DNA from 3 places in the Paenibacillus allorhizosphaerae genome. Region 2 is predicted to be linked to each of the others. Evidence: riboswitches for the same ligand, from Rfam matches in the RefSeq annotation. Region 2 holds a riboswitch; each other region holds the start of a gene.
The links. A riboswitch is a leader RNA that binds a small molecule or an ion and turns the genes downstream of it on or off. The one in region 2 is predicted to bind ZMP and ZTP.
Positions count from the first base shown of each region.

Region 1: linked by a shared signal. The riboswitch ahead of ACFQI7_RS07895 (serine hydroxymethyltransferase) and the one ahead of rpiB (ribose 5-phosphate isomerase B) in region 2 are both predicted to bind ZMP and ZTP.
Region 3: linked by a shared signal. The riboswitch ahead of ACFQI7_RS07620 (bifunctional folylpolyglutamate synthase/dihydrofolate synthase) and the one ahead of rpiB (ribose 5-phosphate isomerase B) in region 2 are both predicted to bind ZMP and ZTP.

Region 1 is NZ_JBHSRV010000001.1:1,793,354-1,803,174, reverse strand. It holds gene ACFQI7_RS07930 (ABC transporter substrate-binding protein) at 1-1,124, shown strand, start outside; gene ACFQI7_RS07925 (glycoside hydrolase family 88/105 protein) at 1,226-2,263, shown strand; gene ACFQI7_RS07920 (AraC family transcriptional regulator) at 2,475-3,362, shown strand; gene ACFQI7_RS07915 (DUF1961 family protein) at 3,560-4,213, shown strand; gene ACFQI7_RS07910 (aspartyl-phosphate phosphatase Spo0E family protein) at 4,394-4,579, shown strand; gene trxB (thioredoxin-disulfide reductase) at 4,780-5,721, shown strand; gene ACFQI7_RS07900 (Dps family protein) at 5,751-6,188, shown strand; ZMP/ZTP riboswitch at 6,255-6,335, shown strand; gene ACFQI7_RS07895 (serine hydroxymethyltransferase) at 6,398-7,711, shown strand; gene ACFQI7_RS07890 (nucleobase:cation symporter-2 family protein) at 7,919-9,247, opposite strand; gene ACFQI7_RS07885 (xanthine phosphoribosyltransferase) at 9,280-9,821, opposite strand, start outside.
Region 2 is NZ_JBHSRV010000012.1:13,170-22,990, forward strand. It holds gene tadA (tRNA adenosine(34) deaminase TadA) at 38-508, opposite strand; gene ychF (redox-regulated ATPase YchF) at 991-2,091, shown strand; gene prfA (peptide chain release factor 1) at 2,243-3,322, shown strand; gene prmC (peptide chain release factor N(5)-glutamine methyltransferase) at 3,315-4,223, shown strand; gene spoIIR (stage II sporulation protein R) at 4,319-5,152, shown strand; gene ACFQI7_RS29315 (L-threonylcarbamoyladenylate synthase) at 5,175-6,242, shown strand; gene ACFQI7_RS29320 (manganese efflux pump MntP) at 6,327-6,890, shown strand; gene ACFQI7_RS29325 (low molecular weight protein arginine phosphatase) at 7,093-7,677, shown strand; ZMP/ZTP riboswitch at 7,759-7,839, shown strand; gene rpiB (ribose 5-phosphate isomerase B) at 8,033-8,491, shown strand; gene ACFQI7_RS29335 (TIGR01440 family protein) at 8,519-9,088, shown strand; gene ACFQI7_RS29340 (serine hydroxymethyltransferase) at 9,128-9,821, shown strand, end outside.
Region 3 is NZ_JBHSRV010000001.1:1,728,079-1,737,899, reverse strand. It holds gene ACFQI7_RS07645 (ABC transporter substrate-binding protein) at 1-138, shown strand, start outside; gene ACFQI7_RS07640 (hypothetical protein) at 174-845, shown strand; gene ACFQI7_RS07635 (TolB family protein) at 854-1,237, shown strand; gene ACFQI7_RS07630 (GNAT family N-acetyltransferase) at 1,508-2,065, shown strand; gene ACFQI7_RS07625 (class I SAM-dependent methyltransferase) at 2,196-2,930, shown strand; ZMP/ZTP riboswitch at 3,051-3,130, shown strand; gene ACFQI7_RS07620 (bifunctional folylpolyglutamate synthase/dihydrofolate synthase) at 3,177-4,517, shown strand; gene ACFQI7_RS07615 (stalk domain-containing protein) at 4,639-5,466, opposite strand; gene ACFQI7_RS07610 (type I glyceraldehyde-3-phosphate dehydrogenase) at 5,653-6,654, shown strand; gene ACFQI7_RS07605 (hypothetical protein) at 6,736-7,266, opposite strand; gene ACFQI7_RS07600 (proline--tRNA ligase) at 7,694-9,418, shown strand; gene ACFQI7_RS07595 (DUF3298 and DUF4163 domain-containing protein) at 9,547-9,821, opposite strand, start outside.

The DNA.
Region 1 (9,821 bases), on a different contig from region 2:
GCAAAAAATTTCCGAACTATACGATCACGTACATTCAGCGGGTTGTCCCTGGCAAAGACTTGAACGATTTGATCAATGCCGGGCAGCGGATCGACATCCAGTGGGACTCCATCGGTTCGTTCCCGACAAGCAATATCGCCTCCGAGCTGAACTTCGATATGACCGATTTGTTAAAGAAGCATCAGGTCGATCTCGGCCGGTTCGAGCCGTCGCTGATCGATATGATGAAGCAGTTCGGCAATGGAGCCATTTACGGGCTCCCGGTGTACAACGAACGGATGGCAATGTTTTACAATAAAGATTTGTTCGACAAGCTGAACGTGCCTTATCCGAAAGACGGCATGACGTGGGATCAGTTCAACGAGCTGACGAAGAAGCTGAACGTGGAGAGAGACGGGGTCGCTTACACCGGGTTCTCGCCTTCGGTCAACCATTTGTTCCTGGTCAACCCTTACTCGCTTCCGCTGATCGACAAAACGACGATGAAATCGACGATCAACAGCGACAAGTGGAAGCAGCTTTTGCAAACGCAGCTTATCGAGCCTACCCAAAGTCCGGTATACCAGAAAGCGATGACCGACTATAAAAAAATTCTCGACCTGGCTCCGTTCTCGAAGGAACAGAAGCTGGCCACGTTCCCGTCGTCTCCGGTGCTGCCGCTTGTGCAAAAAACGGAGCTGTCGAACTTTAACTGGGATATTGTGTCGATGCCGACGATGAGCGATCTTCCGGGCGTCGGGCCGCAGTCGTACCCGGGCATATTCGCCATTACGAAGCAGGCGCAAAACAAGGATGCTGCGATGCAGGTGCTGAAATTCCTTACTTCGGACGAATTCCAAATGGAAATTTCCAAGAAAGGCTTGATGACGACGCTCAAAAACGAGCAAATTCAAAAGGCGCTCGGCTCGGAAGGTGCGTTCAAGGGCAAAAATTACGGCGCCTTTTTCTACAATAAATATCCGAAGATCGCCGACAAGACGGTGGAGGAGAGCAAAGCGAATATCCTTTCCATTTATACGAAAAACTTGAATAAGCTCGCTTCCGGCCAAATGGATATCAATACGATGCTGCGAACAGCGGAGGAAGAAGCGAACAAGGCGCTGGACGACTTGAAGAAGAAGTAATCCTCGGGAGTCCAAATAGAAGCTGTTCTCGTCAATCCGCGCTTCGCCGCCGCTTGGCGGCGCGCTTACGATCTCGAATACGACAAAAGGAATGATTTATTGTGCCACCTTTAATGTACGACGAGCAAGAAGTGAAAACGACGATAGACAAGATTGTAAACCGCACCTTCGCCATGGATTTCACCTGGGATTGGCCGGCGGGTGTCGCTTTTTACGGCGTCAGCAGAGCCCATGAAGCGACGGGCAACGAAAGCTACTTGCAGGCGCTCGCAGCATGGGTGGACGCCCAACTGGAGGAGGGGCTGCCGAAGCTGACCGTCAATGCGGTTTCGATCGGACATTCGCTGATTCATCTGTACAACGCTACGCAGAAAGATATTTATTTGGAAACCGCCGTGCTGATGGCCGACTTTTTGCGACATGACGCTCCGCGGTTTGCCGACGGCATTTTTCAGCATACGGTGTCGCAAAATTACAACTTCCCCGAGCAGGCGTGGGTAGACACGATGTTCATGGCCGGCTATTTCCTCGTTCGCATGGGAACGCTGCTCGGACGCGCCGATTATTTGGAAGACGGCTTGCTGCAGTATCACGGGCATGAACGGTTCTTGCAGGATCCCGAGTCGAACTTGTATTATCATGGCTGGGATCACATCGCGCAGAACAACATGTCCGCCATGTTCTGGGCCCGAGGCAATAGCTGGGCCGCGTACACGATGGCGATGGCGCTGAAGGATGTGGAAGTGACGCATCCGTCCTTCATGAAGATTCACGATTCTCTGCGCGACCAGCTCAGTTCGCTCGTTCGGCTGCAGGCCGCCGACGGATTGTGGCATACGCTGCTTCAGGACGCTTCGTCCTATACGGAAACGTCCGGCTCGGCGGGCATCGCGGCGGCGCTTGTCCGTTTCAACGAAGCGATCGGCAGCCCGCTGTACAACAAGGCGATTCAGCCGGCGATCGCGGGCGTCCTAGGGAAAGTGACTGCCGCCGGAGCAGTGACGTCGGTTTCTGCAGGAACGGCAGTCATGAAGGACGCCGACGGCTACCGCAACGTCCCGAATCAGCGCGTACAAGGCTGGGGGCAAGGACTGGCGCTCGTCTTCCTGTCGTCGCTTCTGACCTACCGCTTGAAATGATGTGCCCTCTATAGCGGCATTTTACTGCAGCGCGTACCTTTGCCGGTACGCGTTGTGTGCTGCTCGGCAGTCGCGGCGCAATCAGGCGATTCAGCTGGAAATTGCCGTTTCGCAAGCGCGGGGCCGTAGCCGCCAGGTCTTCTAAATCGCGCACAGTGCCTACCATCAACGACCGAGAAGCGGTATAGTTGGTGGTAGGGGGTGTGCAAGCGTGATCGTCAAAAAGTTAAAGGATTACATAAAAGAGGAAGGTCTTTTCTGGATTCAGCGCTCGTCCCACGAAAGGCACAATACGCCGCCGGAGCATGTGCACGAATTTATCGAATTGGTGTATGTTGTGAACGGAAAGGGGCTGCATAAGATCGGGGAAGTTACCTATCCGATTCATGCCGGCGATATATATGTGGTTCCTATCGGGGAACCGCATGTATATCGGGTGGAGGAAGGAAGCGGGCTGGAAATTATCAACTGCATGTTTATGCCGCAATTTGTCCGTGCCGGCTTGACCGATCAGCCGTCCGTTTCCGGACTCCCGTACTTGACCCCGATGTTCAAAGAACATGAACCGTTCACGTCCGTCCTGTCGCTAAGCAGCCGGGAGTCCTCCGCCATGTTGGCGCTACTGGAGGATCTGCTGCATGAGATGAAGCACGAGCCGCCCGGATATCTCGTTGTGGCGCGCAACAAGTTGACCGAGATTTTGATCCTGCTCTCCCGGTTCAGCCAGCGTAGAGCAGGGACGGAGCCGATCAGTCCTACAAGGTCAATCGGCAATGAAATCGTCGTCAGAAAAATCGGAACGTACTTGGAACGTTATTTTGCCCTGAAAATTACGGTGTCCGACTTGGCGCAGCAGTTTAATTTGAGCCAGCGGCACATTATCCGCATTTTTAAACAGGAAACGGGAGTAAGTATAACGGAAATGCTGCATCAAATTCGAATCGAACGAGCCAAGCATCTTCTGCTCGAATCGAATCGCAGCGTCGAAGCGATCGCGATTGCCGTCGGATTTGCGGACAGCTCCTTTTTCTCCCGCTTGTTCGCCAGAAAAGAAGGCTGCACCCCCGGCATGTTTCGAAAACGGGCACAGCAGCGATGAGGCAACGCATGCACGAGAAGTTTCTATGTGACGGCTCCGATTTGCACAAGCCGGTCGAAATAAGTTCCTTTGTCGATAGCGAGGCCATTATGGGGAAAACTCACGTTCTTTGTCGAGAACATCGGCGAATGGACGAAATTGCCCGTATGTACAAGATAGAAGTCCATTTTAAATAGGCAAAGTCAGGAGTGAATTTCATGTTGATATATGAGAATGCGCTAGCGTCAAGCGATGATATTCGCGATTTTGTACTGGAGGGCGAAGCCGCCGTTTCGTTTCCGCTGAACCGGATGCGGCTGGAGAGCGTGAAGGACCCGGCCGAAGGGCAAAAATCTAATTTCGTTTTTTGGTGTCCGGCCGTTTTTCCTCCCGACATTCGTATCGAATGGGAGTTTCGGCCGATTCGCGAGCCGGGTCTGTGCATTCTGTTTTTTGCGGCTCAGGGCAAAGGGGGAGCGGACTTGTTCTCCCCGACGCTTACACCTCGCACCGGGGAGTATGAGATGTATCATCATGGCGATATGGACGCGTATCATCTCTCTTATTTTCGCAGAAGATGGCCGGAGGAGCGCGCTTTTCATACATGCAATTTGCGCAAGAGCTACGGCTTTCATTTGGTTACGCAGGGCGCCGATCCGATCCCGGACGTCGACGATGCAACTCGCGCGTACCGGCTTCAGTTGGAGAAGCGGAATGGAAACATTTCCTTTGCGGTGGACGGCTTGACCGTGCTTCAATGGGAAGATGACGGGCATACGTTCGGTGAGACGCTTGGCCAAGGCCGTATCGGGTTTCGTCAAATGGCCCCGCTCATTGGCGAATATGCAAACTTGAAAGTGTATTCTGTATAGCGTTGGACAAGGAGGCGCCAAAATTCTTCCTTATGTTTTCAATATGAAACAAATGTTCACAAAAAATATGTATTTTTGAAATTTTTTTGCAAATTTTTAACTATCGACAAAATGCAACAGCATAATACAACCGCTCTGTTTTATACTACTTTATAACAGTAGTTAGAACGGAGTGGGAACATGGAACTATATTTGAAAGAGAAGATTGAGGCTCTTCGCTATAAGATGATCAAAGAAGCGGCGGAGTACGGGTGTCTTCATCATGAGAAAGTACTCGAAATCAGCAGGCAGCTGGATGAGTACATCGTGGTGTACCAGAAAGCCAAGCCGGAAACAATCGGCGTGCTGAACAGCTGGTCCTGTTGACAGGCATGTCGCTTTCGATCATACGACGGATTAATGGAAAAGCATACAATATGATAGCGGTCCTGGCTTCCCCAAACCTTCATGATTTCTTCATGGAGGTTTCATTATTTCTTCATGAAAGAAATGATTTCCAGTGGTATGATCGGTGTGTAAATAAATTTAGATTTAGTATAAATATAATGAGTAGGAGGGAACTGTATATGTATAAATCCGTTATCATAGGCACCGGCCCCGGGGGGCTGACCGCCGCGATTTATTTGGCAAGAGCGGGTCTGGCGCCACTCGTCATCGAGGGACCGGAGCCGGGAGGACAGTTGACGACAACGACGGAGGTTGAAAATTTTCCGGGCTTTCCTGACGGCATCATGGGGCCCGAGCTGATGGACAATATGCGAAAGCAAGCGCAGCGGTTCGGCGCCCGTTTTCAAACCGGCTGGGTCAACGAAGTCGACTTCTCCAAGCGGCCGTATACGCTTCAGGTGGAGGGCATCGGGGAAGTGCAAGCGGAGTCGGTCATTATTTCCACCGGGGCGTCGGCCAAATATATCGGCATTCCGGGGGAGAAAGAAAATGTCGGCCGCGGCGTGAGCACCTGTGCGACATGCGACGGATTTTTCTTCCGCAATAAGAAGATCATCGTCGTCGGAGGCGGCGATTCGGCCATGGAGGAAGCGAATTATTTGACACGGTTTGCTTCCGAAGTGGTGCTCGTTCATCGGCGCAGCGAGCTTCGCGCTTCGAAGATCATGCAGGATCGGGCTCGCAACAATGATAAAATCAGCTGGAGCCTGAATCGGACGCCGCTGGAAGTGGTGGCCGGGGAACGGGGCGTGACCGGCCTGAAGTTGAGAAACAACGAGACCGGTGAAGAGGAAATCATCGAGACGGACGGCCTGTTCGTGGCGATCGGCCACACGCCGAACACCCGGTTTCTCGGCGGCCAGCTGACGACGGACGATTACGGTTATCTTCTCGTAAAGCCCGGCACGACCGAAACGAACATTCCCGGTGTTTTCGCTTGCGGAGACGTGCAGGACAGCCGTTACCGGCAGGCGATCAGCGCAGCGGGAACCGGATGCATGGCGGCGCTCGACTGCGAGAAGTTTTTGGACGAAGTGGAAGCGGCCCAAGTTACGGTGTAACCAATTCTCATAAAAAGGCGGGATGACCAATGAGTACGACGATGATTCAAGCATTGAATGGGCAAATTGCCAACTGGACGGTATTGTATGTGAAGCTGCACAATTACCACTGGTATGTCAAAGGTAATCAATTTTTTACGCTGCATCAAAAATTTGAAGAACTGTATAACGAAGCGGCGCTTCATATCGATGCATTGGCGGAGCGGGTGCTGGCGCTCCGCGGCATGCCTGTCGCGACGATGCGCGAAGCACTGGAGCTGGCGTCCGTTGCCGAGGCGGCCGGGAACGAAGACGCGAATGCGATGGTAGCGACGACGGTGCAAGATTTCGAGCGGCTGCTGGCCGAGCTGAAAGAAGGAATGGCGTTGGCTGACAAAGAAGGGGACGAGACAACCGGAGACATGTTCCTGGCGATCTATTCATCTCTTGAGAAACATACTTGGATGCTGTCGGCATTTCTCGGCTAACATACCTATTTTTGTCGCCCGCGATTGACAATATTCAGAATATTCCATATTATAGTGACAAGTGAAAAAGCCGTGTGTGACTGGCGGAACATGGGGAACCATGGGGGAGCACGCGGAATCCAAGTGCCGAACGCCTGGGCGAGTACTTTATCGAAAGATGAAGTGCTCTTTTTTGTTTTTACTTAAACAATAAAAACGGGAGTGATGGTATGGAAAACGCGGTTCGCTATCTTACGAAGTACGATCAGGAGGTCGGCGCACTGGTATCGGCCGAAACGCAGCGGCAGCGCCGTACGCTCAGCTTGATTCCTTCGGAAAATTACAGCTCCAAGGCGGTGCAGCTTGCGCTAGCCACTTCTTACACGAACAAATATGCCGAAGGCTATCCGTATTTATGGTCGAACGGCAGTCGTGAGGAGCAGCAGAGCGGCCGGTATTACCGGGGGCAGGAGCATACGAACGAATTGGAGCTCCTTGCCATCAGGCGCGCGCTGCAGCTGTTCACGCCTAATCCTGGCGATTACCACGCCAACGTCCAGCCGCTGAGCGGCGCGCCGGCCAATCTCGCGGTATTGAGCGCCTTTTTAAAGCCGGGCGATACGTTTCTCGGGCTGGCGCTTGATTACGGCGGACATTTGACGCACGGGCACAACGTGAATATTACCGGGCATTATTACAATGCCGTGCAGTATCGTCTGAACGAAAGCTATGAGCTCGATTATGAAGAAATTCGCCGCCTGGCGAAGCAGCATTCGCCCAAGCTGATTATTTGCGGCGCGACGGCCTATCCGCTGCAAATCAGCTTCCGGCAATTGGGAGCAATCGCCCGGGAAACCGGTGCGCTGTTGGTGGCGGATATTGCCCATATCTGCGGCCTGTGCGTAACGGGCTATCATGAGCACCCGTTTCCCCATGCGGACATTGTGACGACAACAACGCATAAAATTCTTCGCGGCCCGCGCGCCGGTCTGATTGTTTGCAAGAAACCGTACGGCGCCGCGATCGACCGGGCTGTATTCCCCGGATTACAAGGCGGGCCGCACATGAATACGATTGCGGCAATGGCGGTTGCATTGAAAGAAGCGATGAGCCCGGACTATAAGCTGTATGCAGGTCAAGTGGTGCGCAACGCGAAACTGCTGTCGGAGATGCTCAAGGCGGAAGGCTTCAAACTGATGGGCGGCCGAACGGACAATCATTTGCTGCTGCTGGATGTCGTCGGCTCCGCTAACGGTCTTAGCGCGAAGAATGGAAACTGGCTGGCGAAGCGATGGGAGACGGCGGGCATCGTAGCGAACAAAAACGCCATCCCCGGCGATACGAAGCCGTGGTATCCGTCAGGGGTGCGGCTGGGGACACCGGCGATTACGACGATCGGGATGAAAGATCAGGATATGGCGAATGTGGCGGAATGGATCATCCGAGCGACCCGTCATGCGGAGAATGAAGCCGAATTGCAGCGCGTTCGCGATGAAATCGAGCAATTCATGGGGCGGTTTCCTTCGGAACCATTTTACGTATAAACCCGGATTTGATCGGATATCGCCATGCAGACACTAAATTCATAAACGGCTGGAATATGGATACGTTATAAAATAAATAGAAAGCGTTCAATGCGGATTACGTCCGGAATGTAAAAAAAACCTCTATCGAGGCGCCTTCAAACTTGCGCGTCTGCGATAGAGGTTCGTGTTATATCAGGAAATGACCATTTGCTGTTCCTCGCGTTGCTATCCCGCTTTCTTGACGGCTGCGGATTCATGAACGGCGGCACCGGCGTCCTGCTTGCGTCCAACATTGAACACGAGGTTCAATACGATCGCCGTAATGCTGCCGGCAACAATGCCGTTGTCAGTCAAAATTTGCACCATTTGCGGCAGTCGGTCGAACAGCTGCGGAACAACCGTTACGCCGAGACCCATGCCGACGGAGCAAGCGATGATCAGCAAATTCTCGTGCCGGTTGAGGTCTACTTGCGAGCCGAGCATCCGGATGCCCGAGGATACGACCATGCCGAACATGGCGATCGAAGCGCCGCCGAGCACCGGTGCGGGAATGATCGTCGTCATGGCCGCTACTTTCGGGATCAAGCCGAGGACGACCAAGATGCCGCCTGCCGTAATAATGACGTCGCGGGTTTTCACGTTGCTCATTTGCAGCAGTCCCACGTTCTGCGAGTACGTCGTATAAGGGAACGCATTGAACAAACCGCCGAGGACGATGGCTAGTCCCTCCGCACGGTAGCCGCGGGCCAAATCTTCCGAGCGGATGTCACGGTCGACCATTTTGCCGAGGGCGAAGAAGACGCCCGTCGATTCGACCAAGCTGACAACCGCTACGAGAACCATCGTGATGATGGCGGAAGCGTTAAACGTCGGTGCGCCGAAGTAGAACGGCTGAACCATATGAAACCAGGAAGCTTCGCCAACGGAAGCGAACGATACTTTGCCCATGAAGGCTGCGATGATCGTACCGATGATCAGGCCGAGAAGTATCGAGATCGCCCGCCAAAAGCCGGTGAACAACCGGTTCATGACAATGATGAGGGCGAGTACGCCGAAAGCGAGCAGCAAATTCGACGGAGCGCCGAAATCCGGGCTGCCTTGCCCGCCGCCCATGTCGTTGAGCGATACGGGAATTAACGTCACCCCGATGATCGTAACGACGGTGCCTGTAACGACCGGAGGGAAAAAGCGGATCAGCTTGCCGAACAATCCGGCAAAAATAACGACGAATATACCGGCGACGATAATCGCACCGTAGACGGCCGAAATGCCGTATTCGCCGCCGATGGCGATCATCGGGCCGACGGCGGTAAACGTACAGCCGAGAATGACCGGCAAGCCGATGCCGAAGAAACGGTTCGTCCATACTTGAAGCAGCGTGGCGATGCCGCAAGTAAGCAGGTCGATCGAAACGAGATAGCCGAGCTGCTGCGGAGTCAGCTTGAGCGCGCCGCCTACGATCAGCGGCACGATGACGGCTCCTGCATACATGGCGAGCACATGCTGCAAGCCGAGGGAAAAGCGGCGTAAAGGCGGTTGATTTGGAGCGGACATGGGAAAGTTCCTTTCACATTATATTTTTTCCGTTAGACGGGTTGATGCTGCCGTTCGTCCGCAAAGACGATGCGCCCTTTGCCTAGTGAAGCGATGCGAGCCAGCGATTCTACACGGTAGCCCGCGGCCGCCAGCTTGTCGCCGCCGGGTTGAAACGCTTTTTCAATGACGATGCCGATGCCCGATACGACCGCGCCCGCTTGCTCAATGATGCGCGCCAATCCGAAGGCTGCTTCGCCGTTCGCGAGGAAATCGTCGACGATCAGAATGCGTTCTCCCGCGAAAAGAAACTTTTTGGATACGCTGACTTCGCTTTCTTCCTGTTTGGTGAAGGAGTATACTTTCTCGGTGTACAGATCTTCGCGGAGCGTCAGCGATTTTCTTTTTCTTGCGTAAATGACCGGGACCTTCAGCTCCAGCGCCGTCATCACCGCCGGGGCGATGCCGGACGACTCGATGGTCAATACTTTCGTGATGCGTTCCGCATGGAATCTTGCCGCAAATTCTTTGCCTATTTCGGCCATCAGGACCGGATCGACCTGGTGGTTCAGAAAAGCGTCTACTTTCAATACTT
Region 2 (9,821 bases):
AAACGGAATTTTTCGCATTACGATCAAGCGGGCTGCGTCATATTTTCCCTCGAAGTTTTCGGAAAAATAACGTCAACATCGCACTGCATTCCTCCTGCAGCACGCCGCTGATGACTTCCACCCGATGATTAAACCGTTCCTCCTGCAGCAGATTCATCAGCGTTCCCGCGCAGCCCGCCTTCGGATCAGGCGTACCAAAGATTACGGTAGGAACGCGGGCTTGGACAATAGCCCCGGCACACATCGGGCAGGGTTCCAGCGTGACGTAAAGCCGGCAGTCCAGCAGCCGCCAGGCGTCCAGATACTCGCTGGCTTGTTTAATGGCAATGAGCTCCGCGTGAGCGAGCGGGTCGCGGGTGGTTTCCCGCACGTTATGGCCGCGGCCGATGATTTCGTTACCGCGGACAATGACAGCGCCGATCGGAACTTCCCGGATCGACTCGGCTTTACCGGCTTCTTCAATAGCTGCCCGCATAAAAAATTCATGAGAATATTCAAGAGAAGACAATCGCCGCACCTCATTCAAACTTGTGTATAAAGCAAACGAACAAATATTCGTTGTTAACATGCTGTGGATAAAATTGTGGATAAGTTATCGATATTCACATATCATTGTAGAAAAAATGGGGATGAAGCGCAATTTCGCGTTATGCACAACGGATTGTCCACAGCGTTGTTGAAAGTGTGAATACGCCTTTTTCGGCCGATATGGCAGCTCTCGCCACAAACGAAAATGGATGAACTAACATATTATGGGATGGATCGATATGCCAATTCGTACTATCCATACCACGCGAAAAGTGGACTTCTTTGATTTGCCTAGAGTACTGCAACCGATCCGAGAGAGCCGACCGAACATACCGTTTTTGACGACTGGGAAGCAGACGGTATTTTTTGCATAGGGGCGTAAGGTGACATGACGCTTCTTTTTGTAGTATAATCTTAAGTTAGGAATTTCCCTAGACATAACATTAAGGAGTTGTCCTTGGAATGGCATTGAAAGCTGGGATCGTCGGGCTGCCGAACGTCGGCAAGTCTACGTTATTTAACGCTATTACGCAGGCGGGAGCGGAATCGGCGAACTATCCATTCTGTACTATAGATCCAAACGTCGGTGTGGTGGAGGTGCCGGATGAGCGCCTGGATCGCTTAGCCGAGATTGTGACGCCGAACCGCATTGTGCCGACGGCATTTGAATTTGTCGATATTGCCGGGCTCGTGAAAGGCGCAAGCAAAGGAGAGGGCCTCGGCAACAAATTTTTGGCCCACATCCGCGAAGTGGATGCGATCGTGCATGTCGTACGCTGCTTCCAGGATGAGAACATTACGCACGTCTCGGGTACGGTCGATCCGATCAGCGATATCGAGACGATCAACCTCGAGCTGATTTTGGCCGATGTGGATTCGGTAGATAAGCGAATTGACCGTTCCCGCAAAAATATGAAGAGCGGCGATAAAAAGTACGCTCAAGAAGTGGAATGCCTCGAACGGGTAAAAGAGGCGCTTTATAATGACAAACCGGCGCGCAGCGTTGATCTTAGCGACGAGGAAAAGCTGCTGATTCGCGACCTGCATCTGCTGACGATGAAGCCGGTGCTGTACGCAGCCAACGTGAGCGAGGCGGAAGTGGCGGATGCCGAAGACAACCCGTTCGTACTGCGCGTACGCGAATACGCTGCGCAGGAAGGTGCGGAAGTGGTGCCGATCAGTGCGAAAGTCGAATCGGAGATCGCGGAGCTGGAGGGCGAGGACAAGCAAATGTTCCTGGAAGAGCTCGGGCTGCAGGAATCCGGCTTGAACCGCTTGATCAAGGCTGCGTATAAGCTGCTAGGATTGTATACGTACTTCACGGCGGGCGTGCAGGAGGTTCGCGCGTGGACCATCCGCAAAGGGATGAAAGCCCCTCAAGCAGCCGGCGTCATCCATACAGACTTTGAGCGCGGATTCATTCGTGCGGAAGTGGTCGGTTATGAAGATTTGTCTAATACGGGATCGATGAACGCGGCCAAAGAGAAAGGGCTGCTTCGTCTGGAAGGTAAGGAATATGTCGTTCAGGACGGCGACGTCATGCATTTCCGTTTCAACGTTTAGCCACGAAGCTTACGATCCGAAGAAAGTTGTTACGGTCGGCGGCGGCTTTGGGAAATGTGGACCCGGTTGAAACGGACCGCCACCCGGACGACGATGAGGAATAAGCAGCAGGAAAAACGACGAAAATGGAAGAAAGAAGAGGTGTATGACGATGTTGGATCGACTTCAAGCGCTGGCGGACCGCTATGAGAAATTGAGCGAGCTGCTGTGCGACCCTGATGTGGCTGGCGATGCGAAAAAACTGCGGGAGTATTCCAAGGAGCAATCCGATCTGCAGGAAACGTACGAAGCTTACACGGAATATAAAAGCGTAGTGGAACAGTATGAAGCGGCGCGGGCAATGCAAAACGAAAAGCTCGACGACGAAATGAAGGAACTCGTCAAAATGGAGCTCGACGAGCTGACGGAACGGAAAGCGCAGCTCGAGGAACGCATCAAAGTGCTGATGATGCCGAAAGATCCAAACGACGACAAGAACGTGATCGTGGAAATCCGCGGCGCGGCCGGAGGGGATGAGGCGGCGCTGTTCGCGGCCGATTTGTACCGGATGTACACGAAGTTTGCCGATTCTCAAGGCTGGCGCACCGAGGTGCTCGATGCGAACATGAACGATCTTGGCGGCTTCAAGGAAATCATCTTCATGGTGAACGGCAAAGGGGCGTACAGCAAGCTGAAATTCGAGAGCGGGGCGCACCGGGTACAGCGCATTCCGACGACCGAATCGGGCGGGCGGATTCATACGTCAACATCGACCGTCGGCGTCATGCCAGAGATGGAAGATTTCGATATTGAAATTCACGACGCGGATATTCGCGTCGATACGTTTTGTTCGAGCGGTGCGGGCGGCCAGTCCGTCAACACGACGAAATCGGCGGTGCGCGTGACGCACATTCCGACGGGCATCGTGGCGACGTGCCAGGACGGCAAATCGCAAAACTCCAACAAAGAGAAGGCGCTGCAAGTGCTGCGCGCCCGGATTTTTGACAAGATGCAGCAGGAAGAGATGGAGAAGTACGGGGCGGAGCGGAAAAGCAAAGTCGGGACGGGCGACCGTTCGGAGCGCATCCGGACCTACAACTTCCCGCAAAGCCGCGTGACGGATCATCGGATCGGTTTAACGCTGCATCGGCTTGATTCGGTGCTGAACGGCGATATGGACGAGATCATATCGGCGCTGACGATCGCTTCGCAAACCGAGCTGATGGATAAAGGAGAATACGCCGGTGTCTGATACGCGGCGGTTAACGATACGTGAAGCCTATGCGGAGGCTTCTTCTTTTTTGCGGCAGCGCGGGGTGCGGGAACCGGAAGCAAACGCGCAGCGGCTCCTGGAGCACCTGCTTGGCGAAGACCGCAGCGGTCTGCTGCTCCGCTGGCCGGAGCCGTTCCCGCAGGAGCGGGAAGCCGATTGGCAGCGGCTGCTGGAGCGCAAGGCGAGCGGCGAGCCGGTGCAATATATGATCGGGGAGCAGGAGTTTTACGGGCTCCCCTTTGCCGTTACGCCGGCGGTGCTCATACCGCGGCCGGAGACGGAGCTGCTCGTCGAAGCGGTCGTAACGCTAGGACGGCGGCTGTGGGAAACCGGGGCACGGAAGAGCGAGAGTCCCGTCGTGTGCGACGTCGGCACCGGCAGCGGTGCGATCGCTGTGAGCCTCGCCGTGCAGCGCCCTGAATGGCGCGTACTGGCTTCCGACATCTCGCCCGACGCGTTGAAAGTGGCTGAGGCCAATGCAGCGCGAAACGGGATGCAGGAGCGAATCGCCTTCATGGAAGGCGACTTGCTCGTCCCGTACATTGAACGCGGCATAAAACTCGATGCCGTGGTGTCGAATCCGCCGTACATCCCGGAGGAGGATGAAGCGGGACTGCAGCCGGAGGTGCGGCTGTACGAGCCGCGAACGGCGCTGTACGGCGGCGTCGACGGCCTCGTGCTGTACCGCAGGCTGACATCGCAGCTGGCGGAGCTGCCCGCGCTACCGTCGCTCGTGGGCTTCGAGGTCGGGCAGGGGCAAGCCGGCGAGGTAAGACGTCTGCTGGAGCAGGCGGCGGACTGGGACGAAGTCCGGGTTATCCCCGATTTGGCGGGCATCGAGCGGCATGTGATCGCCTACCGGAAGCCGTCACTAGCATAATATTTTAATAGATTACTAGGCTCATACGTATAAACTCTCTCAATTCGGACATACTGACAACTAGAGTTGCAAGAGTTCGAGAGGGGCTGCTGATGATGGTCAAACGGTTCGGTTGGAAACGATATGCTTATATCGCTTTTGCTCTGATGGTGATGATGACTTGCTGGGAATCCAATCGCTCAAACGCCATGCTGTATGCATCGGCTGAACAAGCGGAGACGGCAAGCGATATCATCCCGCAGGAGTCGATCCGTTTGCGTATTTTGGCTAATTCCGATGCACCTGCCGACCAGTGGGTAAAGCGGGAAGTGCGGGATGCGATTATCGAGCAGATGAACGGCTGGGTGACGGAGCCGCAAGGCATCGAAGCGGCGCGCGCCGTGGTGCGTGAGCATTTGCCGGAGCTGCATGAGCTTGTCGGCAAGACGCTGCGCAGCAACGGATTTGACTACGACTATAAAGTGGAGCTTGGCGTCGTGCCGTTCCCGACGAAAATGTACGGCAACCAAGTATATCCGGCCGGCGATTACGAGGCGCTGCGCGTCTCGATCGGTGCTGCGGAAGGACAGAACTGGTGGTGCGTGCTGTTTCCTCCGCTCTGCTTCGTCGACTCGGAGATGATGGTAAAGAAAAATACGGCGCATGCCGCAGCCGCGGATGAGGCCGATGACAATAAAGCAAGTCAAGATACGAAAGCAGGCAAGCCTGCAAAAGACGCAAAAACCGCCGCAGGCAAAACGGCGGATGCGGGAAAATCGGCGACTAACGGGAAAACGGTTCAGGAAGCGGGCGCTTCCAAAGGTGCAGGCAAGGCGCTTGATGCTGCGGGACAGGCTGAGGAACAACTGGCATCCGCATCGGCGCCGAAGCCGGAAATCCGCTTCTTCCTGTGGGATTTGCTGAAGAAGGTCGGCTCCCTGTTTGCGTGACGAAAGAAAAGGGTGGATAGGTATGACAAAGGTTTGGAAGATTGATTTGTCGGCAAGCGGCGGCAACGCCGATGGACTGAGGGAAGCGGCGGAAAGTCTCCGAGAAGGGAAGCTCGTCGCTTTTCCTACGGAAACGGTATACGGCCTTGGGGCCGACGCCGCCAATACGGAGGCGGTTTCGGCGATCTTCGCGGCGAAAGGCAGACCGTCCGACAACCCGCTAATCGTTCACATCGCCGAAAGGTCTCAGCTTGCGGAGCTCACCGCCCCGCCGGATGAGGCCGTTTCGCGTTTGCTCGACGTCTTCTGGCCGGGCCCACTCACCGTGGTGCTGCCGGTGCTTCCCGGCGTGCTGTCCCCGCTGGTCACCGCGGGGCTGCCGACGGTCGGGCTTCGCATGCCCGACCATCCGGTCGCGCTGCAGCTGATCGCAGCTAGCGGATGTCCCGTCGCCGCCCCTAGCGCGAACCGTTCGGGACGGCCCAGCCCGACGCATGCGGCACACGTGCTGGAGGATCTCGACGGCCGCATCGCCGGCGTCGTGGATGGCGGGCCGACGGGCGTCGGGCTCGAATCGACCGTCGTCGAATTCGGCGCGGACGGCGCCCTCCACATCCTGCGGCCCGGCGGGATCATCGCAGCGCAGCTTCGCGCCGCGCTGCCGGACGTCACCGTGCTCGAGCCTTCGGCAGACGAACACAAGCAGGAGCCCGAGGCGCCGCGCGCGCCCGGGATGAAATACGCGCACTACGCTCCGCGCGGCGCGATGGTGCTCGTTCAGGGCGGCGCCGCTGAACCGGTGCTCGCTCGCATGCAGCGCGAGCTCGATGAAGCGCGCTCGCGCGGCGAGCGCACCGGCGTCTTCACGTACCGTGAACACGCCGGCCGTCTCCGCGCGGATCATGAAGTCGCCTGCGGCACGCTCGGCGACCTGGACACCGTCGCGCGCGGGCTCTACGCCGCGCTGCGCGAATTCGATGAAGCCGGCGTCAGCTTCATCGCCGCGGAGGCGTGCCCCGAGCAGGGCATCGGCGCCGCCGTCATGAACCGGCTGCGCAAAGCGGCCGGCGGCCGGATCGTTCGCATATAGGCCCTTAGGCGCTCCGCGATGCAAGCATGTTTTGCCCCTTGTCCGCATATGTTGGTTAGGAACAGGACAGGGGGTAGGGGAAGCATGGATTGGACATCGCCGCTGGTATGGGGGCAATTCGTGACCATTTGGCTCATGGCCGCGGCCCTTGGTCTGGATGCGCTGTCACTGGGACTCGGCATCGGCATGAGAGGGGTACGCAAGCTCGATGTATTGAAAATTAGCGCAGTGATCGCTCTTTTTCATATGATCCTGCCGCTCGGCGGCATCCTGATGGGCGGCTATATCAGCGCGCTGCTTGGACAAGTTGCGACGCTTTGCGGCGGCATCCTGCTCGTCCTGCTCGGTGCCCATATGTTGTACAGCTCGCTCCGCTCGGATGAGTTTCGTTCCGTGGATCACCGCAGCTTTTGGGGACTCATTTTGTTTTCGCTTAGCGTCAGCATCGACTCCTTCTCCGTCGGCCTTTCCCTCGGCATGTTCGCGGGAGATACCGTGCTGACTGTGCTGATGTTCGGAGCGATGGGCGGCCTCATGTCCGTGATCGGACTGATGCTCGGGCGGCGCGTAGGGCAATGGATCGGAGAATATGGCGAGGCGCTGGGCGGCGTTATTTTGCTCGCCTTCGGCATTAAATTTTTATTGTAACCCCGCGAAAGACTGGCCCATAAATGGGCCATTTTAGGGTAAAATAAGAAGAGCGCCCGAATTCGGGGCTCTTCGAAAATAACGTTTCGGTGCGCGGCAGCTTCTTGCCATGGACACAAAGCTTCTCGGATCACGAGGAGGGCTACAGGATTGTTATACAGGGAAAGCAAGATGCAATCCGTAAGAAAGGTGGGAGAAACCGATGAACCGGATCTTGTTCGTATGTACCGGGAATACTTGCCGAAGCCCGATGGCGGAAGGCATTTTGCGAAAGCTGCTGGCGGAAGGAAATTTAACCGGATACGAGGTGCGTTCTGCGGGAGTGGCGGCTTACGACGGAACGCCGACGTCCGATCATGCGGCTTCCGTACTGAAGGAGCGTGGAGCCGAGGGGCCCAGGCATTCGACTTTTTTGTCTCAGCCGTTGATCGAATGGGCGGATCTCGTCTTGACCATGACTTCTTCGCATAAAAGGCACACGATTCAGCTGTACCCGGCGGCGGTAGACAAAATCTTCACGCTGAAAGAATATGTGCACGACGATCCGGCAGAAACGGCCAAACTGGCGGAGCTGGAAAGCTTCGTGACCGAGCTGCAGCTGAAACAAGCGTTGGCGCAACCGATCTCGGAAGCGGAGCAGGCGAAGCTGCGAACTTTAGGGGGAGAGCTTCCGTCGCCGGATATTGCCGATCCGTTCGGGGGGCCGCTGCACGCCTACCGCAAGTGTGCGGAAGAAATCGAGGCTTGCCTTATCAAGCTGACGGCAAAGCTCAAAGCATTGGACTGACATTCGCCGCTCCTCGTTCGCTACGGGAAGATAGGCTTTACAGCGAACGCCGAATCGGCTATGATAAGCGTATAACAATTCAGGGTCCGATGTAACTGGCGACGAGTGGAAGCAACCACAGTGGAGCATCGGAACATACGGCCGGTCGCCTGGGCAAAGAGCATCGCAATGCGGATCTCCGCATGTGTCATGCTCTTTTTGCGTTATTGCCCTAAAATGCCCGGTTTCGGTTATAATGAGAGTGGTATGGATCGTCAACTGCCATTGTCACGGAGCCGCAGTTGCAAATGATTGGACAATTGCAACCGCCGCAGCGTCGGTGTGCAGTTGCATATAGCTGGGAGGCGAAAACAATATGAAAATTGCAATGGGTGCGGATCATGCGGGTTACCGCTTAAAGGATGTGCTCAAGCCGTTCATCGAATCGCTCGGACATGAAGTGCAGGATTACGGAGCGATGGGCAGCGAGTCGGTCGACTATCCCGACTATGCGGCGATCGTATGCGAGAAGGTCACATCCGGCGAGGCGGACAAAGGGATTTTGATTTGCGGAACGGGCATCGGCATGACGATTGCCGCCAACAAAGTGCCGGGCATTCGCTGCGCTTTGGTTCACGATTTGTTTTCGGCGAAAGCGACCCGCGAACATAACGACTCCAACGTGCTATCGCTTGGCGAGCGCGTCATCGGCCCCGGCGTAGCGGAGGAGATCGTCAAAATTTGGCTGGAGACCGGTTTTTCAGGTGGCGAACGCCACAAAAACCGCGTAGGGAAAGTGAAGGCGCTGGAAGACAAATATGCAGTCCAATCGTAACGTTACTTGTACAGGGAGCAGAACGCGATGACGGACATTCGCACGCAAGTGGAGCAGATCGTTCGCGAGCTTGTGCAGGCAGGACGCTTGGAGCGGGGCCAACTGGTGGTCATCGGGACAAGCACCAGCGAGGTGCTCGGGCAGCATATCGGCACGTCCGGAAGCGAGACGGTTGCACAGCATATTTATGACGCGGTGGAAGCCGTTCGAGCGGAATGCGGGTTTTATCCGGTATATCAATGCTGCGAGCATTTGAACCGGGCGCTCGTCATGGAGCGGGAAGCGATGCAGCGGTACGGATTGGAGCAAGTCAGCGTCATTCCGGTGCCGAAAGCCGGAGGTTCCATGGCCGCTTACGCATATAAGCATTTGAGCCATGCGGTCGTCGTAGAGACGGTGCAGGCGCACGCCGGCATCGACATTGGCGGCACGCTGATCGGCATGCATTTGAAACGGGTGGCGGTTCCGTTCCGACCTCGGGTTCGAACCATTGGACAAGCGGCCGTCGCCGCAGCCTTCACCCGGCCGAAGCTGATCGGCGGCGCAAGAGCAGTGTATGAGCAGCAGGCTCCGGAATCCAGCGGTGCTTGCGAATAACACATAGATCATTCATTATGGGGAGGAAATTGAAACATCATGGAACATTTGCGTAACCAAGATCCGAAAATCGTCGAGGCGATGAACCTCGAGCTCGGCCGTCAACGCGACAAAATCGAGTTGATCGCATCTGAAAACTTCGTCAGCCAAGCGGTGCTCCAGGCGATGGGGACGGTACTGACGAACAAATATGCGGAAGGCTACCCGAATAAGCGTTATTACGGCGGCTGTGAGTATGTGGACATCGTGGAAGACATCGCCCGCGACCGCGCGAAGCAATTGTTCGGCGCCGACCATGCCAACGTGCAGCCGCATTCCGGTGCGCAAGCGAACATGGCCGTCTACCTTGCGGCGCTGCAGCCGGGAGATACGGTGCTTGGCATGAACCTGGCGCACGGCGGTCATTTGACGCACGGCAGTCCGGTCAATGCATCCGGTATTTTGTACAACTTCGTAGCATACGGCGTTAGCGAGAAAGATTCCCGCATCGATTACGAGGACGTTCGCAAAGCGGCGTTCAAGCATAAGCCTCGTTTGATCGTAGCCGGCGCCAGCGCCTATCCGCGGATCATCGACTTCGAAGCACTCGGCCAAATCGCAAGCGACGTAGGCGCGCTGTTCATGGTGGATATGGCGCATATCGCGGGCCTTGTTGCTGCCGGTCTGCACCCGAATCCGGTGCCGCACGCGCACTTCGTAACGACGACGACGCACAAGACGCTTCGCGGTCCGC
Region 3 (9,821 bases), on a different contig from region 2:
AAATATGATTCCGTAGCCGCTCCCGTCATGCAAGCGAAATTCAAGGAAGTTGTCGTGAACGACAAAGACGTCAACACTGCGCTAAGAGAAGCAGAAGAACAGATCAATCAGCAGATTGCCAAGCTGAAAGTTAAATAAACGATATACGAAATGGGAAAGAAGGCGATCATTTCATGCTGGCAGCCAAGCTTGTAACGAACGCGCAAACCGGCCGCACGATCCATTCCGTCGGCAGCGAACAATCCCATACGGTTCACGGGTATTTTACCGCTTCTTCGTGGAGAAGCAACAGCCGCGACCTGATCGTATCGGCGAACGTGAATCCGGACACGTACCGATGCCGGTACGTGCTGTACAATACGGAAACCGGCGGCAGCAAGGTTTTGGCCGAGAACGTTCCGTACGAGGCGGGGACATCCGCGTCCGACGATCATTACTATTACTGCGTCGGCAACAAAATTCTTGCCGTCGATTACAACAGTGCTCACGTTCGCGAAATATGTACGGTCGATGAAGAGATGAAACTGGTCGGTCCCGTGTCGATCTCAAACGATTGCATGACCGTATCGGTCATAGGCAGCCGGGAGGAGCACACGCTTGTATTATCAATCGACGTTCCTACCGGCGAATGGCGCGTTGCTATCGACCCGTTGTTTGCCAAGCCGTTTCCGATAGCGAGCCACGCCATGGTGAATCCGGTCTATCCGGTCTCATCTTCTACGCGCATGAAGGAGCGACCGAGCACATACCGGACCGGATCTGGGTTGTCGATGCGAAGACAGGCAAGGCGGACAATATTTTCAAGCAGAAGCGGCTGGATGACGGCACGGTCGGCGAATGCGTAGGCCACGAAATGTGGTCGCATGACGGCGAGCGATTGTATTTCGTCAAATACGGAGTCAGTCCGCTGACTCCGACAGGAATATATTACGTAACGAAGGACGGGGAGCGCTGGGGCTGCGTCAACAGCGAGCATGTCCATTGGCACGCTGCCGTTAGCCCCGACGGGCGCTGGACCGTATCGGATACGGGACCTGGAGGGACGCGAAGCCGAATCGTGCTAACCGACGTACGGAACGGCAAGTCCGCCGTTCTGTGCGAGATCGACCGCTGGAAGCATCATCCCGGCCATCCCCATCCGTCGTTCAGTCCCGACAGCAGCAAGGTGGCGTTTACTTATGAGGATGAAAGCGGGTTTTTACGGGTCGGCTGCATAGATATTGACTCAGTGCTGTAGCCGGTATTGTGAATCAATATCACTCACGAAACGAATCGTTTGCCCTTGGTGACATTCTCTCACCAAGGCTTTTTTTTGTTACCGGGAATTTTATAATGGCGGATATTTTTATTTTACTGTACCTTATCGAGGACTTGAACCGGAGTGGGAATGAATAAAATAAACTGTTCGAGTAACCTGGAGGTATCACCAACACGTTTCAGTTAGATTCGACCGGAAATACCCCGTAAGATAGCGACCGATCGATAGGAATGAAAGGGAGTGAAAACCATGGCCACGATCCCGATTATTGAAAAGATCCTGTCAACGGGAGAGCACGTTGTCATCCGGTCCGCAGCGCCCGCAGATGCTTTGAACGCCTATCATATTCAGCGATCGGTTGTGGACGAGAACGAATTTGTCATCACGCAGCCTCATGAATTGCGCAATTCGGAAGAAAGCTACCGCGGTTTAATCGATAAAATCTCCAGAAGCGAAAAGGAACTGTTCATCGTCGCTGAGGTGAACGGCGAGGTCGCCGGCTGGCTCGTTTTTCATACACCCTCCTTGCAGCGGCGAGCTCATTATGGTGAATTTGGCATGATGTTGTTTCGTCAGTGGAGGGGAAAAGGGATTGGAAAGCTATTGATTTCCGCTATGCTGGGTTGGGCTGAATCTCACCCGGTCATTGAAAAAGTCGGACTGGAGGTATTTTCTACGAATGAGCATGCGATCCGGCTCTATCAAGGTTTTGGTTTTCTGGAGGAGGGCAGGCGTATGCGGCAAATCAAGCTCGGCTCAGGCAGCTATATCGATTTGATTCTCATGTATAGAATGGTCAGCGAATAAGGCGCTGACTGGCGGGAAGACTGCTCCTGCTTCGAACATGCACGGGTAAAGTTTAACCTCAAACGGAAGTTTCTCTACTGGTACGCAGCGTCATGTTTGTATAATAATCCCACTGGAAGGAGTGAAGCTTGTGAAAGAAAACGACCATCTCCTCATGATCCAAAAGCAGTGGGATGCGTACCACCCGGAATACATGGAAGCGATTCTGAAAGACAGGCCCGATTATTACAAGTTTTTTGCCGAAGGCGGGGTGGACGATTCCTTTGAATTTCGTCTATTGGGCGATGTTCGGGGACTTCGACTGCTCGACACTTGCTGTGCCTGCGATGCCAGCCAAGCATTCACGTGGACAAATTTGGGCGCAAAGGTGACGGCGTGCGACATTCGCGAAGTAGCGATCGAAATCGCTAAGAAAAATGCCGCAATCATGGATTTGGACGTGGATTTTCAAGTAGCCGATGCCCAAACCTTGCCACCCATCCCGAATGACGCCTACGATATCGTTTACGCCACCTATTTGGTCTGGTACGAAGACATCGAGAAAGCGTTCAAGACATGGTACAGGGTGTTGAAACCAGGGGGACGCGTATTATATGCAGGAGTGCATCCGTTGAGCAAGTTGTTGCAAGAAAATAACGGAATGCTGGAGATTAAGCGCCGTTATCACGACAGAGCGCCGCATTACTATCGATTTGACGCAACCGCAGCCGGAAGAAGGTTCGGTGTCAATGTGAACAAGCCGACCGTCAATAATTTTTCATACGATGGCCGATATCGTCAATGCGATTTCCGAAGCCGGTTTTACAATAGAACGCATGGTCGAAACGGAAGTGCAGGGCAGTACAATGAAATCGTATTTGCCTGATGAAATCGCCATCGTCGCGAAGAAACACATTTGATTACGGGAATGAAAGGAAACCGAACGAGGCTCGCTTTGAAAAAAGCCTTGCTTATTGCAGCCGGTCGACTATAATAAGAGTAAATATTTGGTATGTGCGACTGGCGTAAACGTGGTGAACCACGAGGGAGCACATACGGACAAAGCCGTACGCCTGGGCAAAGTGTTCGATCTTCGGATCGAATGCTTTTTTATTTTCTAGGAGGTGCACGTATGGATCATTTCAAAGACTTTTCTACGGCTGTCAATTGGATTGAGGGGATCGTTCCTTTCGGCATCAAACCGGGCTTGAAACGAATGGACATGCTGCTCGATAAGCTGGGGCATCCGGAACGCGGGCTGTCATTCGTTCATGTCGCCGGTACGAACGGCAAAGGCTCGACGTGTGCGTTCTTGACAGAGATGCTTCTAAGAAGCGGGTACTCGGTAGGAACGTTCACCTCGCCATGCATTGAACGTTTCACGAACCGGATCAAATGCAGCCGCGTAGATATCCCCGAGCACGAGGTGCTTGCGATTACGAATCGGTTGAAGCCTTTAGTGGATGAGGTCGCGCAGTCCGATCTTGGTCACCCTACGATGTTCGAAGTGACGACTTGTATGGCATTCGTTTATTTTTCCCAAGTTCGGCCCGATTTCGTCGTCCTGGAAGTAGGTCAAGGCGGCAGGCTGGATTCGACGAACGTCATTACGCCGCTCGTTTCCGTCATAACGAATATCGGTCATGACCATATGGCCGTATTGGGGGACTCGCTCGAAAAGATTGCCTACGAGAAGGCCGGCATTATCAAGCGCGGTATCCCTGTCGTAAGCAGCGTGGAGCAGGAAGAAGTGATCGGAGTCATTCGGCAGCGTAGTGAAGCTCAAGGTTCCCCACTGTATTTGTTGAAGCGGGATTTCGATTTTGAGGAGGTATCCTCCAAGCTTAACGAGCAAGTTTTCAACTTCCGGAGCGCGTTCGGGCGCCGTGAACGGTTGCAAATCTGGCTGAACGGACGGCATCAATTCAAGAACGCGTCGGTTGCGCTCATGGCTTTGGAGGTATTGCGGGCCGGGCACGGCATAAGCTTGTACGGGCTCGAAGAAGGATTAGCCCGAACGGAGTGGGCCGGCCGGCTCGAGATGGTCTCCAGCGAACCGCGAATCGTACTTGACGGAGCGCATAATCCGGAAGGAGCTCAGACGCTCGCGGATGCACTGCGTACGATCTATTCATATAATCGATTGAACCTGATGATGGGCATGCTGAATACGAAGGAGCATACGGAATACCTCAAGCACATGTTACCGTTAGTCGATACGCTTATTGTTACCGAACCGGCGTTTCGGAATCAGATGCCTGCAAACGATCTACTTCAATTGGCGCGGCGCATCGCCGATGAACATCATTTGCAAATCCGGATGTATGTGGAGCCGGAATGGAAGAACGCGCTGAAATTGCTTTATGATGTAACAAAGAAAGATGACCTTGCCGTGGTTTCCGGGACGCTGTACCTTATTTCCGATGTCCGATCGTGGATACTATATAAGGTGGAATCATATAAAGGCTTTTGACCCGAGCGCTTCCCCACAATAAGGCTGTGGCTTGTTGCAGCAATCGGACTTCGACGTTTGATACGGTTATATGCAAAGCAAGGCTGCCGGCCATATTCTTAGCTCGGCAGCCTTGCTTCATTTAAGGGAGAGGGCGTATGTCGAAACCGGCGATCCCGTTAGCCATGCTGCGATTGAATTGATGCATCTGAATTTCGGATGATCCGTTCATGATCGTATATTGCAGATGAGCGCCTTCCTTTTGTCTTAAAAAATAAGATCCCGGCTTCAGCGCAGCGCCGTTGCGATCCTTGCCATCCCAGCTCCAGGCCGGCGATTGAACGCCCCAAAACATGTCGTTATTCGCTCCGGGAATCGGAAGCCCGTTGATATGGGCCGGGCCGTCCTTCAAAGGGGTGTGTTCGATGGAGCCTTCCCATACGACCTCCCTGTTTCCGTCTTCGCTTCCTCTCACCATTTCCAAATCGATCTTGAACCCGTTTAACAGAACCAGATCCTGCTCGCCGACGTTATAAATCGAAGCTTGAAATTGATACTTGCGGTCTTCCAAAGGCTTGTTTTCCTCAGGATTTACTTCCTTCATGTTCAACATGAGGGAGAGTGGAGCATCTCTATGATTGCCGGGCTGCATCAAGTAGGTCAAATGCCATGCTTGCCCCGCCGAACCGCGGTCCGGAGAACCCAATGTTACGCTGCTCTGCTCGTTCGTCCGGCCTTGGTTGTATTCGACCTGCTGCCCGAGCTGCTCGGAGAAAAATCGGAGGGGGACGTAAGTCTGATTGTTGTAGTTCAGGACCGGACTTTCCGCAGGAAGCGCCGGAGCTTTCCCATTGATGAATACTTGAATGGGAAATAACACGGCTTTCACGGCATCGGTCGCAAAAGCGGTCGTCGTACCGGCGATCAGCAGGCCGGCGCTCATCGCAAGCGTTAATGGAACTCTTTTCAAGGCGGCACACACTCCATCGTTTTAAACGTTAATCGTTCTAACAAATAAACGCAGTCCGATCGGTCTTTGTTGCATTGGAAACGGGATTGATTTCCCATAAAAAGGGTGGTATAATTCAGTTGTGGACGAAATAAGTCCCTACGGGACATTATATGTCCCATAAATGATAGGAGAGGGAGCGATAGTATGGGAAACATTGCAATCCATGGATTCGGGAGAATTGGCAGAACGGCCACGAGAGCCGCGCTTTTAAAAAACATGTTTGTTCCATTTTCAATCTCCGATATTAAAGACAGTAAAGCATTGGCAAGCTTGTTTGCATACGATACGAACTACGGCAAGTATCCGGGCCATGTAACGGCTCAATCCGATCGATTCATCATAGACAATAACGAGATTGCATATCTGAATTCGAAAGACGCATTGCCGGATTGGGGAGCGCTGGGCGTCGACGTCGTTATCGACTGTACGGCAAGAGCGACGACTCGAAGCGGCGCCCAGGCACACTTGGATCGCGGGGCAAAGAAAGTGCTCGTAAGCGCTCCAAGCAAGTCGATGGAGGACTGCGATGCGATTCTGCTGCCGGGCATTAACTTGGAAGATTATAACCCGTCACAGCATCACATTATTAGCATGGGAAGCTGCACCACCAATGCGCTGGCTCCGGTAGTGAAAATCATCGGGGAAAAGCTGGGGATCAAGAGCGGATTTTTCTCTACGGTGCATGCCTACACCAACAGCCAATCTTTAACCGACCAGCCTATGAATGCGATGAGAGACTCCTGGGCGGCGGCCGAGAACATTATTCCTTCCTCTTCGGGCGCAGCCAAAGCGCTTAAATTTATATGGCCGGAACTCAATATTACCGGTAAAGCGTACAGGGTACCCGTTCGTACCGGCAGCATCGTTGAGGTGAATGTGCAAGTGGAAAAAAGCACTTCGCGTGAAGAAGTGAATGAAATGTTCAGAACGGCTGCGAGTAGCGATCAATTACGCGGCATATTATCCGTCCTTGAGGACGAGTTTTCTTCCGCCCGGATCGTTGGCGAACACCATTCATCGATCATTGATCTTCCGTTAACCCAAGTACTCGATGGAAACTTGTTATCCGTTGCTGCTTGGTATGATAATGAAATGGGCTACGCCACCCGATTGGTGGAAGCAGCACTTTATTTTTCCCGGCAATGAGATAATGTTAGCGAAGGAACAACGGATAAGAAGCCTTTCGGTTGAAAGGCTTCTTGGCATGAATGCGAGCGGAGTCTGATTTCAGGCGGTAACGAAGCGGATCCATCCCAATACCGCAAAACAGAGCAGCACGGTACCCGCGCCGATTCCGGTAATCGCACTGCTCGCGACGTTAAGCTTTTTGGAGACGAATAATGAAATGACCGACACCGCGATGAGAAGTACGGCCAGAAGATATAAGCCGGCATCTTGAAATACGCTTTTTAGCCAGAAAAAATGAACGCCCACAATAAAAGCAATCCATGGAGCGACAACATTACTACGTTTATTTTTTAGCAGCCAGAAAGCGCCGATACCAGCCAAGAAAAACTCAATGAAGACGAACAGCAAGTAATGATCGTATGCGCCGGGCTCCGACAAGGCCGTGCCTGCGTCCCAATGCGTTATGCTTAAATAAATACCGAATAAGCCAACCAGCAGCGAAATGCCGGAAGCGATGCCGAGATACAGGCGCCAGCTTGGTCTCGGGTTTTCCAGCGCCCAGCCGAACCAGCTGCAGCTAAATATGCCGAAAATGGCCGTATACATCGCATAATCCCGTATGTAATCCATCGTACAGCCCCCTCTATCCGTTTCGTCTATTAGTTTATAAACGCAATTCGGGTGGCGATGGTTGCAATGAATCAAGCTGCAAAACGTTCGGCTGCATGATGCAAGGGGCTTTATTAGTTGACTATGCGCTACAAATAGTGTAAATTAAAGCAAATTACGAAAACAATGGCTTTGACCAAGGACATGAGGTTCATATCGTCGGTTACAGAGAAGAAGCCCCCGGGTGAAAGGCTTCTCCATACGAATGAATGCTCCCCGCCTTGCGAGCTGTAGCGGTGAAATCGAGTATCCGCTGCCGGCACCGACCGTTAATCGGGCAGAGGATCGCTATTGCCTGCGATTAAAACTGGGTGGTACCACGACACATTCGTCCCTGATGAATGTGTCTTTTTGTTTTTCATTTCATTTTTAGAAGGAGTGATTTTCGATGCGACAGTCGTCCCTATTTTCCAGCACGTTACGTGAAGCTCCGTCGGATGCCGAAGCCGTAAATCATCAGCTTATGCTCAGGGCTGGGTTTATCAGACAGCTTGCTGCGGGCATTTATACGTACATGCCGCTGGGCAGGCGGGTATTGCGCAAACTGGAGCAAATCGTGCGAGAGGAAATGGATCGCGCGGGTGCACAGGAAATGCTGATGCCGGCGCTGCAGCCTGCCGAGCTGTGGAAGCAATCGGGCCGCTACACCGTATACGGGCCGGAGCTGATCAGGCTGAAGGACCGTCATGACCGCGAGTTTGCCCTCGGTCCTACGCATGAAGAAGTGATCACCACTTTGGTAAAGAACGAGTTCAGCTCCTATAGGAGACTGCCCGTAGCCGTGTATCAAATCCAAACAAAGTTCCGGGATGAGCCTCGTCCCCGGTTCGGGCTGCTGCGCGGCAGAGAGTTTTTGATGAAAGACGCATATTCCTTCGATGCCACCTGGGAAGGTCTGGATACATCGTATAGGAGAATGTACGACGCGTACGTACGGATTATGGAGCGCTGCGGATTAAACTACAGGGCCGTCGAGGCCGATGCAGGAGCGATTGGCGGCGAAGGCGGCACGCATGAATTTATGGCGCTGGCCGACATCGGCGAGGACACGATCGCAGCTTGCACATGCTGCGGCTACGCGGCGAATCTGGAGAAAGCGCAGTCTCGTGCCGAGAGCCATACGTACACGGACGCTGAGAGAAACCGGATGGAGAAGATCCATACGCCGCATGTTCGTACCATTGAGCAATTGAAGCAGTATTTGCACGCGGAGCCTCGGGACATGATCAAAACGCTCATTTATATGGCCGATGGGAAGCCGCTGGCCGTATTGGTTCGCGGCGATCATGAAGTGAATGAGACGAAAGTGAAGAACGAAGTCGGCGCGCTGGAATTGGAGCTGGCCGATGCTCAGACGACCACAGCCGCTACCGGCGCACCCGTAGGATTTGCAGGGCCGGTAGGGCTGCAAATACCGGTTCTTGTCGATGCAGCCGTTGCGCAGATGCCATGCGCCATCGCCGGGGCGAACGAAGCGGACTATCACTGGAAGCATGTCGTGCCCGGCCGCGACTTTCCGGTCGAACGCGCAGGCGACTTCCGAAACGTGAACGAAGGCGACCGCTGTCCGCAGTGCGAAGACGGCTCGCTTCAATTGTTCAAGGGCATCGAAGTAGGTCATGTGTTCAAGCTCGGCACCAAATATAGCGAAGCTTTAGGCGCACGCTACTTGGATGCGAACGGCAAAGAGCAGCCTATCATTATGGGCTGTTACGGCATCGGCGTGTCCCGGATGCTGTCGGCGATCATCGAGCAAAATCATGATGAGCGGGGCATGATTTGGTCGCCGGCGATTGCGCCTTACCATGTGCATATCATTGCGGTATCGATCAAGGACGAAGTCCAGATGCGCCTTGCGGAAGAGCTATACGCCCGTTTGCGCGAGCGTGGAATCGAAGTGCTGCTCGACGATCGCGATGAACGAGCCGGCGTGAAATTTAACGATTCCGAGCTTATCGGCATCCCGATACGGGTGGTTGTCGGCAAGCATGCCGCGAATGGGAACGTGGAATATGCGGAGCGCAAAGACAACGAGAAGCAGCTCTTGTCCAAGGAGGAGGCATTCTCCCGGATTATGGAAACGTTAGAGCCGATATTGGCAAGGAGCAGGTAAGCAACTAGTGAAATACGACTTAGCAAGCGTTTGGCGACGAAAAAAGGAAGCGGTCTATATGATCGAATCAAGACCGCTTCCTCACAGGATTGTACCATTTTTTAAGAATGGTACGATGTACCGTTGAATTATTTTATATATTCCTTACTAACCAATGCGTCAGCAATTACATTCGTCGGTATGATAAATTCCAACACGCCCATTGCTCCGGGAGCGACTTCGTATTTATTAAAGGAGATGACCAGTTTGCCTTCGTTGTTGATATAAAAGCTTTGATCTTTGGCGATCGCTTCAAAGCCTCCGCTGCCCTCTAGCCAATAAACCTTATTAGGGTCCGCCTTCATCTGTTGTTTCATCTGTTCCTTAATATTTTCGCTAATCTGGCTTATATAGCGGTCATCCA